Regions from separate parts of the Bacillus sp. C-3-6 genome, predicted to be linked through region 2. Evidence: riboswitches for the same ligand, from Rfam matches in the RefSeq annotation. Region 2 holds a riboswitch; the other holds the start of a gene.
What was found. Region 2 has a riboswitch for S-adenosylmethionine ahead of ACW0JX_RS17060 (amino acid ABC transporter permease). Riboswitches for the same ligand answer to the same signal wherever they lie in the genome.
Positions count from the first base shown of each region.

Region 1: linked by a shared signal. The riboswitch ahead of ACW0JX_RS07245 (YezD family protein) and the one ahead of ACW0JX_RS17060 (amino acid ABC transporter permease) in region 2 are both predicted to bind S-adenosylmethionine.

Region 1 covers NZ_CM137247.1:1,396,505-1,401,450, forward strand. The annotation lists gene ACW0JX_RS07235 (DUF3888 domain-containing protein) at 114-509, shown strand; lysine riboswitch at 599-780, shown strand; gene lysA (diaminopimelate decarboxylase) at 961-2,277, shown strand; SAM riboswitch class I at 2,393-2,501, shown strand; gene ACW0JX_RS07245 (YezD family protein) at 2,574-2,717, shown strand; gene ACW0JX_RS07250 (phosphoadenylyl-sulfate reductase) at 2,805-3,509, shown strand; gene sat (sulfate adenylyltransferase) at 3,548-4,684, shown strand; gene cysC (adenylyl-sulfate kinase) at 4,697-4,946, shown strand, end outside.
Region 2 covers NZ_CM137247.1:3,332,446-3,337,391, forward strand. The annotation lists gene ACW0JX_RS17045 (VOC family protein) at 1-572, opposite strand, end outside; gene ACW0JX_RS17050 (amino acid ABC transporter substrate-binding protein) at 648-1,439, opposite strand; gene ACW0JX_RS17055 (amino acid ABC transporter ATP-binding protein) at 1,451-2,212, opposite strand; gene ACW0JX_RS17060 (amino acid ABC transporter permease) at 2,232-2,900, opposite strand; SAM riboswitch class I at 2,970-3,078, opposite strand; gene ACW0JX_RS17065 (VanW family protein) at 3,307-4,218, opposite strand; gene ACW0JX_RS17070 (hypothetical protein) at 4,648-4,946, shown strand, end outside.

The DNA of each region.
Region 1 (4,946 bases), 1.9 Mb from region 2:
GCTTTTTTATAATAATCGAGTAGAAAAAGAGTGGTGGGAGACAATAAAACAGAATTTCTATGTATGATAATTATCGTACGCAGAAAGAATCGCGTGATAATACGGAGGTTATAATGCGAAAATTATTATATTTTATAGCATGTAGTAGTGTTATACTTTTTACCTCACCGAGTGTGTCAATAGCTCAATATGATGCACCTCTTATGGAAGATGCACTTTATTCTGTTTTATTTCCAAAAATAAATAAAGCAATTGAAAAACAATATGGAAGTTTGAAACCGTATCAATGTCCTAAAATTATTAGTTTAAAAAAAGTGTATAGCGGTACATATTTATTTCAAGCAAGTATTGAAGTGACAAAGTATGAACGTGTTGCTGGGAAAATTGCTCCCCCATTTGAGAAGGTAACGATTACATTTAATAACGAAGAAGGCGAATGGGAAGTGAAAAAGATTTCAGTAAAGCGCTTACCAAATGATGCAAAATTAAACTGTAAAAAAACAATATAAAAAATTGTTTGACAAATAAAATGGTCCTTTGGTATTGTTAATAGCAACAATTAGATGTTTGAAAATTAAATAGACTTACCTCATCTACTCTCAAAGGTAGAGGCCGCGATAGGAAAGAGTAAGCTATGGGAGATTTCATGGAATCTGTGATCATAGGCTGAAAGGGACTATTGCCGAAATATAAGAATAACCATCTTATTCATATATTGGGACTACATTGAATAAATGTAGTACTGTCATAAGATTTATTTTATGGAGAGCTATTTGGAGATGTTGATGCGGTTTCTTATTTTGAGGAGATAACAACTCGTTTATTTTTTCAATATATATTTTTCCTAATAAGAAACGCGTGTGAACATTGTTCCGCGCGTTTTTTGTCTATCTAAAAGCGTGCTGCAATGAATAGAAGATTGGGGTTATGAGTTTTAGAGGAAATAAGGGAGGAATTTAAATGTATTTACACGGCACAAGCCGAATTAATGGGCAAGGACACTTAGAAATTGGAGGGTGCGATACGACGCAGCTAGCAAAGCAATACGGAACACCACTTTATGTATACGATGAAGAGTCTATTCGAGGAAAATGCCGAGCATTTCATCGTGCTTTTAAAGAAAGTGGTTTCTCTTATCAAGTAGCATATGCAAGCAAGGCGTTCTTGTGCATGGAGATGTGCCGAGTAGCTCGTGAAGAGAATATGTCATTAGACGTTGTTTCTGGAGGAGAATTATATACTGCGCTCCAAGCAGGATTTCCAGCATCACGTATTCATTTTCATGGAAATAATAAAACAGAAGAAGAGATAGTGATGGCTCTTCAGGCGAATATCGGTTGTTTTGTCGTAGATAATTTCTTTGAATTAGAAGTTTTACACGATTTAGCGATGCAACATGGAAAGTTTGTGAACATATTAATTCGTGTAACGCCTGGAGTAGAGGCGCACACACATGAATATATTACAACAGGCCAAGATGATTCGAAATTTGGATTTGGCGTTTCAAACGGTCAAGCGATACAGGCAATTGGATTTGCTTTACAAAAATCCAATTATAATGTGCTAGGGATTCATTCACATATCGGATCGCAAATATTTGAAACAGCTGGCTTTGTTCGAGCGATTGAAGTTCTTCGCCAATTTTTAGAAGAAGTGAGAGAGCAAACAAACTATGTAGTAAAAGTGTTAAATGTAGGCGGGGGATTTGGAATACGCTACACAGAGTCGGATACACCGTTAACTCTTGAGACATATGTGCGAGCTGTAACAAGTGCAGTGAGAGAACAATTTACTGTATGTGAATATCCATTGCCAGAAATATGGATTGAACCAGGCCGTAGCATTGTAGGTGATGCTGGGACAACAATTTATACAGTTGGGTCTGTGAAAGATATTCCTGGTATTCGGAAATATGTATCAGTCGATGGTGGAATGACAGATAATTTAAGACCTGCTTTATATAGTGCGCGTTATGAAGCAATGTTAGCGAATCGAGGGAATGATGAGAATGAGGAACTCGTTTCGATTGCGGGGAAATGTTGTGAGAGCGGAGATATGTTGATTTGGGATATTCATTTACCGAAAGTCGCTTCTGCTGATTTACTAGCAGTTTCCTGTACAGGAGCCTACGGGTACTCGATGGCGAATAATTACAATCGGATTCGAAGACCAGCCGTTGTCTTTGCAAAAGGCGGAACATCGCAAGTAGTTGTGGAACGCGAAACATATGAAAATATTATTGGGAACGATCGCATACGTATTAAAGAGCTTGTTTAAATAGAAAAAGGAGTTGTTCGGATGGGCAATTCCTTTTTTGTAAAATAAAATAATTAAAATATATCGGAAAACTAGGATTGAAAAAAATCAGAATTGTGATAAAATACAAATACAAAGCTTATCAAGAGAAGCGGAGGGAACTGGCCCGAAGAAGCTCGGCAACCTGCTTATAGAAAGCAAGGTGCTAAATCCAGCAAAATGGAATCCATTTTGAAAGATAAGGTAAAATATATTACCGAACAGTCTTTTCGAAATGGGAAAGATTTTTTTTATGAATAAAAAGGGGGGCTGTTCGCGTGGGTGTACGGGAACATTTTGATGAAGTATCCGAGAAGATTGAAGCGATGCTTGCTGATATGAAATATGGCTCAATTACAATTGTTGTGCAAGATGGAAAAGTAATTCAGTTAGAGAAAAGTGAAAAAGTACGTTTAAAGTGAAAAGCGCTGACTAGAAAAACTAGAGGCGGTTTTAACCTATTTTCATTAGGTTAAAACCGTCTTTTTGCTTTTACAGGGGGAAAAAACATGTTGACGTATGAAACGTGGGAAGAAATTGTTGTTTCGTTTTCGGAAGAAGATGAAACAAAAGGCGCGTTATCAGTATTAAATTGGGCTTATGAAGAGTATAAAGATGAAATCGTCTACGCATGTAGCTTTGGGGTGGAAGGTATGGTATTGCTGCACCTTATAAACCAAGTAAATCCATCTGCTAAAGTTGTATTTTTGGATACAAATGTTCATTTTCAAGAAACATATGAATTAATTCAAAGAGTGAGGGAACGATTTCCTTCATTGAATATTATAGAAAAGCAGCCAGAACTTACACTTGATGAACAGGCGAAGTTGCATGGTGAAAAACTGTGGGAGAGCAATCCGAATCTTTGTTGTAAGATTAGAAAAATTTTACCTTTAGAAAAATCATTAGTCGTGGAAAAAGCATGGATATCGGGCTTAAGAAGGGAACAATCAGAAACACGTAAGCATACAAAGTTTATAAATCAAGATCATCGTTTTCAATCTATTAAAGTTTGTCCACTCATTCATTGGACGTGGAAAGAAGTTTGGCGATATGTATACAAACATAGCTTGCCGTATAACCCGTTGCATGATGTTGGCTATCCAAGTATTGGGTGTGAGAAATGTACTTTACCTGTAGGGGATGGTGGCGATTCAAGAGATGGTAGATGGGCTGGGAAAGTGAAAACCGAATGTGGTCTTCATTATCAATAAGATGAATCTTGAAATAAAGCTAAGAGGGGATATAGAAAATGAGCACAGTAAACGAATTAGTAAACCGTATAGATGAGACATATGATATATCACAAATTGAAAAAGAAATTAAATTAGACAACATTGCTTTAAGTGATTTAGAACTATTGGCGACAGGTGGATATAGCCCGCTTACTGGTTTTTTGGGGAAGGAAGATTATGATTCAGTCGTAGAAACGCTTCGTTTAGCAAATGGTAGTGTGTGGAGTATACCAATTACATTACCGGTAACAGAAGAAGTCGCAGAAAGCCTGAAGACCGGAGAGGAAGTAAAGCTTGTCAACAATGGAAATATATATGGTGCTATTAAAATAGAAGATATTTTCGTACCAGATAAAGAAAAAGAAGCGTTACTTGTATATAAAACAACGGATGAGGCTCATCCAGGAGTGAAAAAATTATATGAACGACCAAACGTTTACGTTGGAGGAACTATTATTCTAACAAAACGCTTTGAAAATAATCAATTTCCTTCTTATCATTTAGACCCAATTGAAACGAGAGAAGAATTTAAAAAACGTGGGTGGAAAACAGTAGTCGGATTTCAAACGAGAAACCCGGTACATCGTGCCCATGAGTATATTCAAAAATCTGCTCTTGAAATTGTAGATGGTCTCTTTTTAAATCCACTCGTAGGAGAAACGAAATCGGATGATATTCCTGCTGATGTAAGAATGGAAAGCTATGAAGTACTCCTTCAAAACTATTATCCGAAAAATCGTGTCTTTTTAAGTGTATTTCCTGCTGCAATGCGTTACGCAGGACCAAGAGAAGCGATATTTCATGCGTTAGTAAGAAAGAATTTTGGATGTACCCACTTTATTGTAGGACGTGATCATGCCGGAGTAGGAGATTATTACGGAACATACGAAGCGCAAGAAATCTTCACGAATTTTACGATAGAAGAGTTAGGCATTACACCACTATTCTTTGAACATAGTTTTTACTGCACGAAATGTGAAGCGATGGCTTCAACAAAAACATGTCCGCACGGAAAAGAAGATCATGTTATTTTATCAGGTACGAAAGTAAGAGAATTATTAAGAAACGGTGAGATTCCACCAAGTACATTTAGTCGTAAAGAAGTAGTAGAAGTGCTAATTAAAGGTTTAAAAAAAGAAGTAGTAACAGAATAGGGAGAGAACGAGATGGATACGAATATTACTTGGCATACAGCTTCGGTTTCAAAAGATGAGAGAAGAGTGAAGAATGGACATCACAGTTTTGTAATTTGGTTTACTGGTTTATCAGCTTCGGGTAAATCTACAGTAGCGAATGCGGTCGCTCGTAAACTGTTTGAAAAGAATATTGGAAATTATGTGCTGGATGGGGATAACATTCGCCACGGTTTAAATAAAGACTTAGGATTTTCTGAAAGTGATCGCATGGAAAATATAA
Region 2 (4,946 bases):
TGTACGTGCCCAACGACAGTATTAGCAGGCAAACCAGCAAACTCATAATCAACGAGTGTTGCCAATTCTTTTAAATCAAGTGGTGCACTTCCTCCTGGCCCTTCTCCCCATTGATCGCGCGGACGGTCTGCATAAATTTCAATACCATTCCCCTCTAAATCTTGCAAATAAAAAGCTTCGCTATATGTATGATCACTTGCACTATTAAACCTTGAAATTGGTAAAATTTCATTTGAATATGTATAACGCCCTTCTTGCTCAGCCGGGCTGTCAATTACATTCTTATTACGAAGAACCCCAAATAGCGCAGAAGCAAAAGCTTCACGAGTCGGAACTAAAAAGGCTACATGATATATACCAGTCGTACGCGGTTCTTGCAGTACCCCGTCCTCTAATTTTTCAAGAACAAGTAACGCGTTCTTTCCACCTTTTCCAGATAAATATGCTTTATTTCCCTCTTGCTTAATTACCTCTAAGCCTACAACATTTTCATAAAAAGCAATTTGACGCTCTAAATCTTTCACTTTAAATTCAACATGACCAATACGTGTTTTCGGATGAATTTGTACCATGAATAACTTCCTCTCTAGTTTCCTTTAATTTTTTATATCAGTTGATAGGCGATAACTCCATTCAACGAATACACCTTAATTTTGTTTTTTCGTAGCATCAACTTTTAGCCATTTTTTTGATATATCACTTAATGTGCCATCTTGCTCTAATTCTTTCAACGCTTTATTTATATCTTCTAACTTTTCACTCTTTTTTGCAAATGGAAATGCAATCTCTCCCCATTCAAGTGGACCAAATCCTATTTTGACGTTGTCCAATTTCGCCTTTGTTATAGTTGTTTCTACTTGAACTTTATCATTATAATAGGCATCGACGCGTCCAAGTCCTACTTCATTCAATTCCGCTGTCGGATCCTCTGAGAACGTTTTAATTGTAAAAGCATTATTTTTATTTAATGCTTTTAATTCTTGCTCTCCAGCTGTACCAAGCCCGACACCTACAGTCTTACCTTTTAAATCTTCTAGCGATTTAATGGTATGATTATCTTTCTTCACCGCGAATACAGAACCAGAATACACGTACGGAATTGAAAAATCATATTTCTTTTTTCTTTCCGGAGAAACTGATAGTTCATTTGCAATTGTATCAATTCGTCCTGAATCTAATAAGCCAAATAATCCCTCAAAATCAGAAACATTCCATTCTACTTTATACCCAGCCTTTTTAGCAGCCGCTTCAATAATTTCAGCATCAAAGCCTTTTACTTTCTCACCCTCTTTAAAAATAAATGGACTACGACCTGCAGATGTCCCAACTTTTACTACTTTTTCATTTGTTGTTTCGCTTGCTGTATTTGAACCACAAGCTGATAAAACTCCAACTGATACTGTTAATGCTAATGTTAGTAATAATGATGATTTCCTCACAATTCTTCCTCCTAAATAACGAAATGATTGCCTTCTTCTGAAGCATTCAATTGTCGTAAAAACTTTTTCGTACGTTCATTTTGTGGGTTTCGGAAAATTTCTTCTGGTGTTCCCTGCTCTACAATAATGCCATCAGCCATAAATATAACGCGATCCGCCACCTCTTTTGCAAAATTCATTTCATGTGTAACAACAACCATCGTTATGTGCTGTCTTGCCAAGTCTTTAATAACTTGCAATACCTCATTCACCAATTCTGGATCAAGTGCGGAAGTCGGTTCATCAAACAATAATACTGCGGGATTTAAAGCCATTGCCCTAGCAATCCCTATCCTTTGCTGTTGCCCTCCTGATAACATTGTTGGATAAAAATCTTCTTTATCAGCTAAGCCTACTTGTTTTAATATTTTTCTCGATATTCCCTTTCCCTCTTCTTCACTTTTTTTCTGTACAACCGTTAATGCCGTTGTAATATTTTGCAATGCTGTTTTATTTTTAAATAAATTATAATTTTGAAAAACCATTGCCGTTTTTTGACGCAATTGTATTATTTCTTTTTTATAAAGTCTCTTCGCATGAATCTCTAAATCTTCAATTCTAATACTGCCATCATTCGGTTGTTCTAATAAGTTTAAACACCTTAATAATGTCGATTTACCCGAACCAGAAGGTCCAATAATGACTACTACTTCTCCCTTATTTACAGTAAGTGAAATCCCTTTTAGTACTTCATTATGTTTGTAAGACTTATACAAATCTCTTATCTCAATCATATATATCACCTCATTTCTGTTACAAATATGGTGCATCAAGTTTCTTTTCTAACTTTTTCTGTCCCCAGCTAATTACGATTGTAATAATCCAATATACTATCGCTACCGCTAAATAACTTTCCATATAACGATATGATTGTGCCGCTAGCATTTTCGCTTGTGCTAAAATTTCAGCCACCCCAAGTGCAAAAGATAACGAAGATTCTTTTAACAATCCAACAAAATTATTTCCAAGTGACGGTACTGCGACACGAATAGCTTGCGGAAAAATAATTTGTCGCATCGCTTGCGCCTTTGTCATTCCAACTGATAAACAGGCATCCATTTGCCCTGATTCCACAGCATTTAATGAACCTCGAATAATCTCTGATAAATAAGCAGCATTATTTAAACTTAGGCCAATTAAAGTTGCTTGCATAGCTGTAAGCACTGTAAATGTCGGAAAGATTTGTGGTAATCCGAAATATAAAACAAACAATTGAACTAATAACGGGGTTCCTCTAAAGAAAGAGATATACACTCTTGCAATTGAATATAAATATTTCGTTTTATTTTTCGTTATGATCGCCAAGCCGATCCCTATAACGAAGGAAATAATCATTGAAACTACAGTAATCCCTAAAGTTATGTATACATATTTAAATAATTGCGGAAAACTTTCTAAAAAATACGTTACATCAAACTTCACTCTATCCCCCCTCTCTAAACAAAAAACTCTTCTTACGCATATAAGAAGAGTTAAATGTGAATCCATTTCTCCTCATCTTTCAAACGCCTATTGCGTTCGCTGGAGTTAGCACAGTACTTTGATACAGCCTGTTGCTGAGATTTCATCGGGCCAGTCCCTCCATCTCTCTTGATAAGAAAACCAATAAATTTTTCCATTTATTTAGTTGTTATTATGAAGAATACACCCCATTACTAATAATGTCAATAAGAAAACTATGAATTAAATTTAATGCTTTTTTAGACTGTCTTACTCCTATTAAATTTCCTCCTGTTCATTATATCTTGAGGTGTAATATTGATTGCACAAAAAAGCCATTAATTCTATCAAACTTAGAAATAATGGCTTTTTTATAAAGGTATTATACTTATCTCATTTTATGTACTTCAGCAACTAGCTTTCCACCCTGAATGCCCATATAAAGCTTCACAGGTGCATCATTCGTATTTTCAAATACTAAATCTAAATATGGATATGCAATTGTAGCATCTCTTCCTTGTGGAACATAACCTACCGTTTTAGAATGTGTAGTTCTCTCCACCATTTTCAGGCCAGCTTGATCTGCTGCATTGTATAAAGTTGAAGATGTTTGACAAACACCACCGCCATATCCATCTACTAATTTACCATCAACTATTTCTTTCCCTAATTGATATCCTTTATCTGGTGTTGTATCACCGATTAATGAATTAAAAGAGAAACGGTCTCCTTTTGCTAACACAACTCCATTTATGCTCGCTGCTGACAAACGAATATTCTCAATACGGCCACCTGTTGAACCACCTAAGTTCGTTTCATATCTACCAATTACCGTACCATTTCCTTGCGCATCACTTAATGTTGCGACTGGTTTTTTCTCCACGATCGGCAACTGATACGTAGCATCCCACATACCAACATTTAACAATTTATCTACTAATTCTTTTTCCATTAATTCATAAGAAGGTTTTCCTTCTTGCCAACTTCCATCAGGTGCTATACGTGAAGGAACCATTTTTTTGTCGACGCTTTTTCCAACCTCACCAACAACCTTTGTTACAGACTTTTTAAATTTCGCTTCATCTTCAAAATAGCCTAAACCAGATAAATCTAATTTTTTCACTTCAGTACCAGTTCGACCATCAACTAAACTAATAGTATCTTGCACTTCTGCTTTAGCCTCTACAGTGTGCCCACCAATATCACTTACCAATGCAACATCACTTACTTTTGCACCACAGCCACTCACTACAGCTACACATAACACCCCAACTAATATACCCTTTACTTTACGGAACAATATACTCTCTCCCTTTCCCCAACATCACTATTATGTATTTATTTCATTTTTATGTATGTTTTGTTACAATCATTTTACAATATGTTTATAAAATGTTACAAGTTATTTTTCACTCTATATAAATTACTCTTTTCTTTTATAAATGTCTATACATATTTACATAAAAGTTTGAGTTTGATAGAATTGTAACTTTTATGTAAACTCTCTCTTTTATCCAGTATATACCATCAGGCAAAAGAAATACAAATCAAAAACCCTCAAGCTATTTTTTATAAAGTGAAACTTTAATCAGTGGGGTCTTACTGCCCGTTAATGCGGGATAAAGAAAAATCTCGTCAACATAAATAGGTATTTGCCGTGCCACCGCTCCGCTTTTGCACATACATTATGGTGAATTCAACCTATTTTAAAGAAATGGAGGATGTTATTATGTATCCCTACAATCCATATGATCCATATAATCAATATGCGTACCAACAACCACAGTATGACTTACAAGCACAATATCAATCTTATATAGATCAAGCAGAGCAAACGAATCCATATGACCAAAATAGACAATTCCAACTTCCAATCTCTTTTCCTGGCACTGGAAATCGTCAATTAGAAAGACGCGTAAATGAGCTTGAACAAAGAGTACGTCAACTAGAAAATACAGTTGAGCGCCATACACGTAGACTAAACCGCTTAAACCAACGTTTACGTACAGTAGAAAACAGACTAAACAT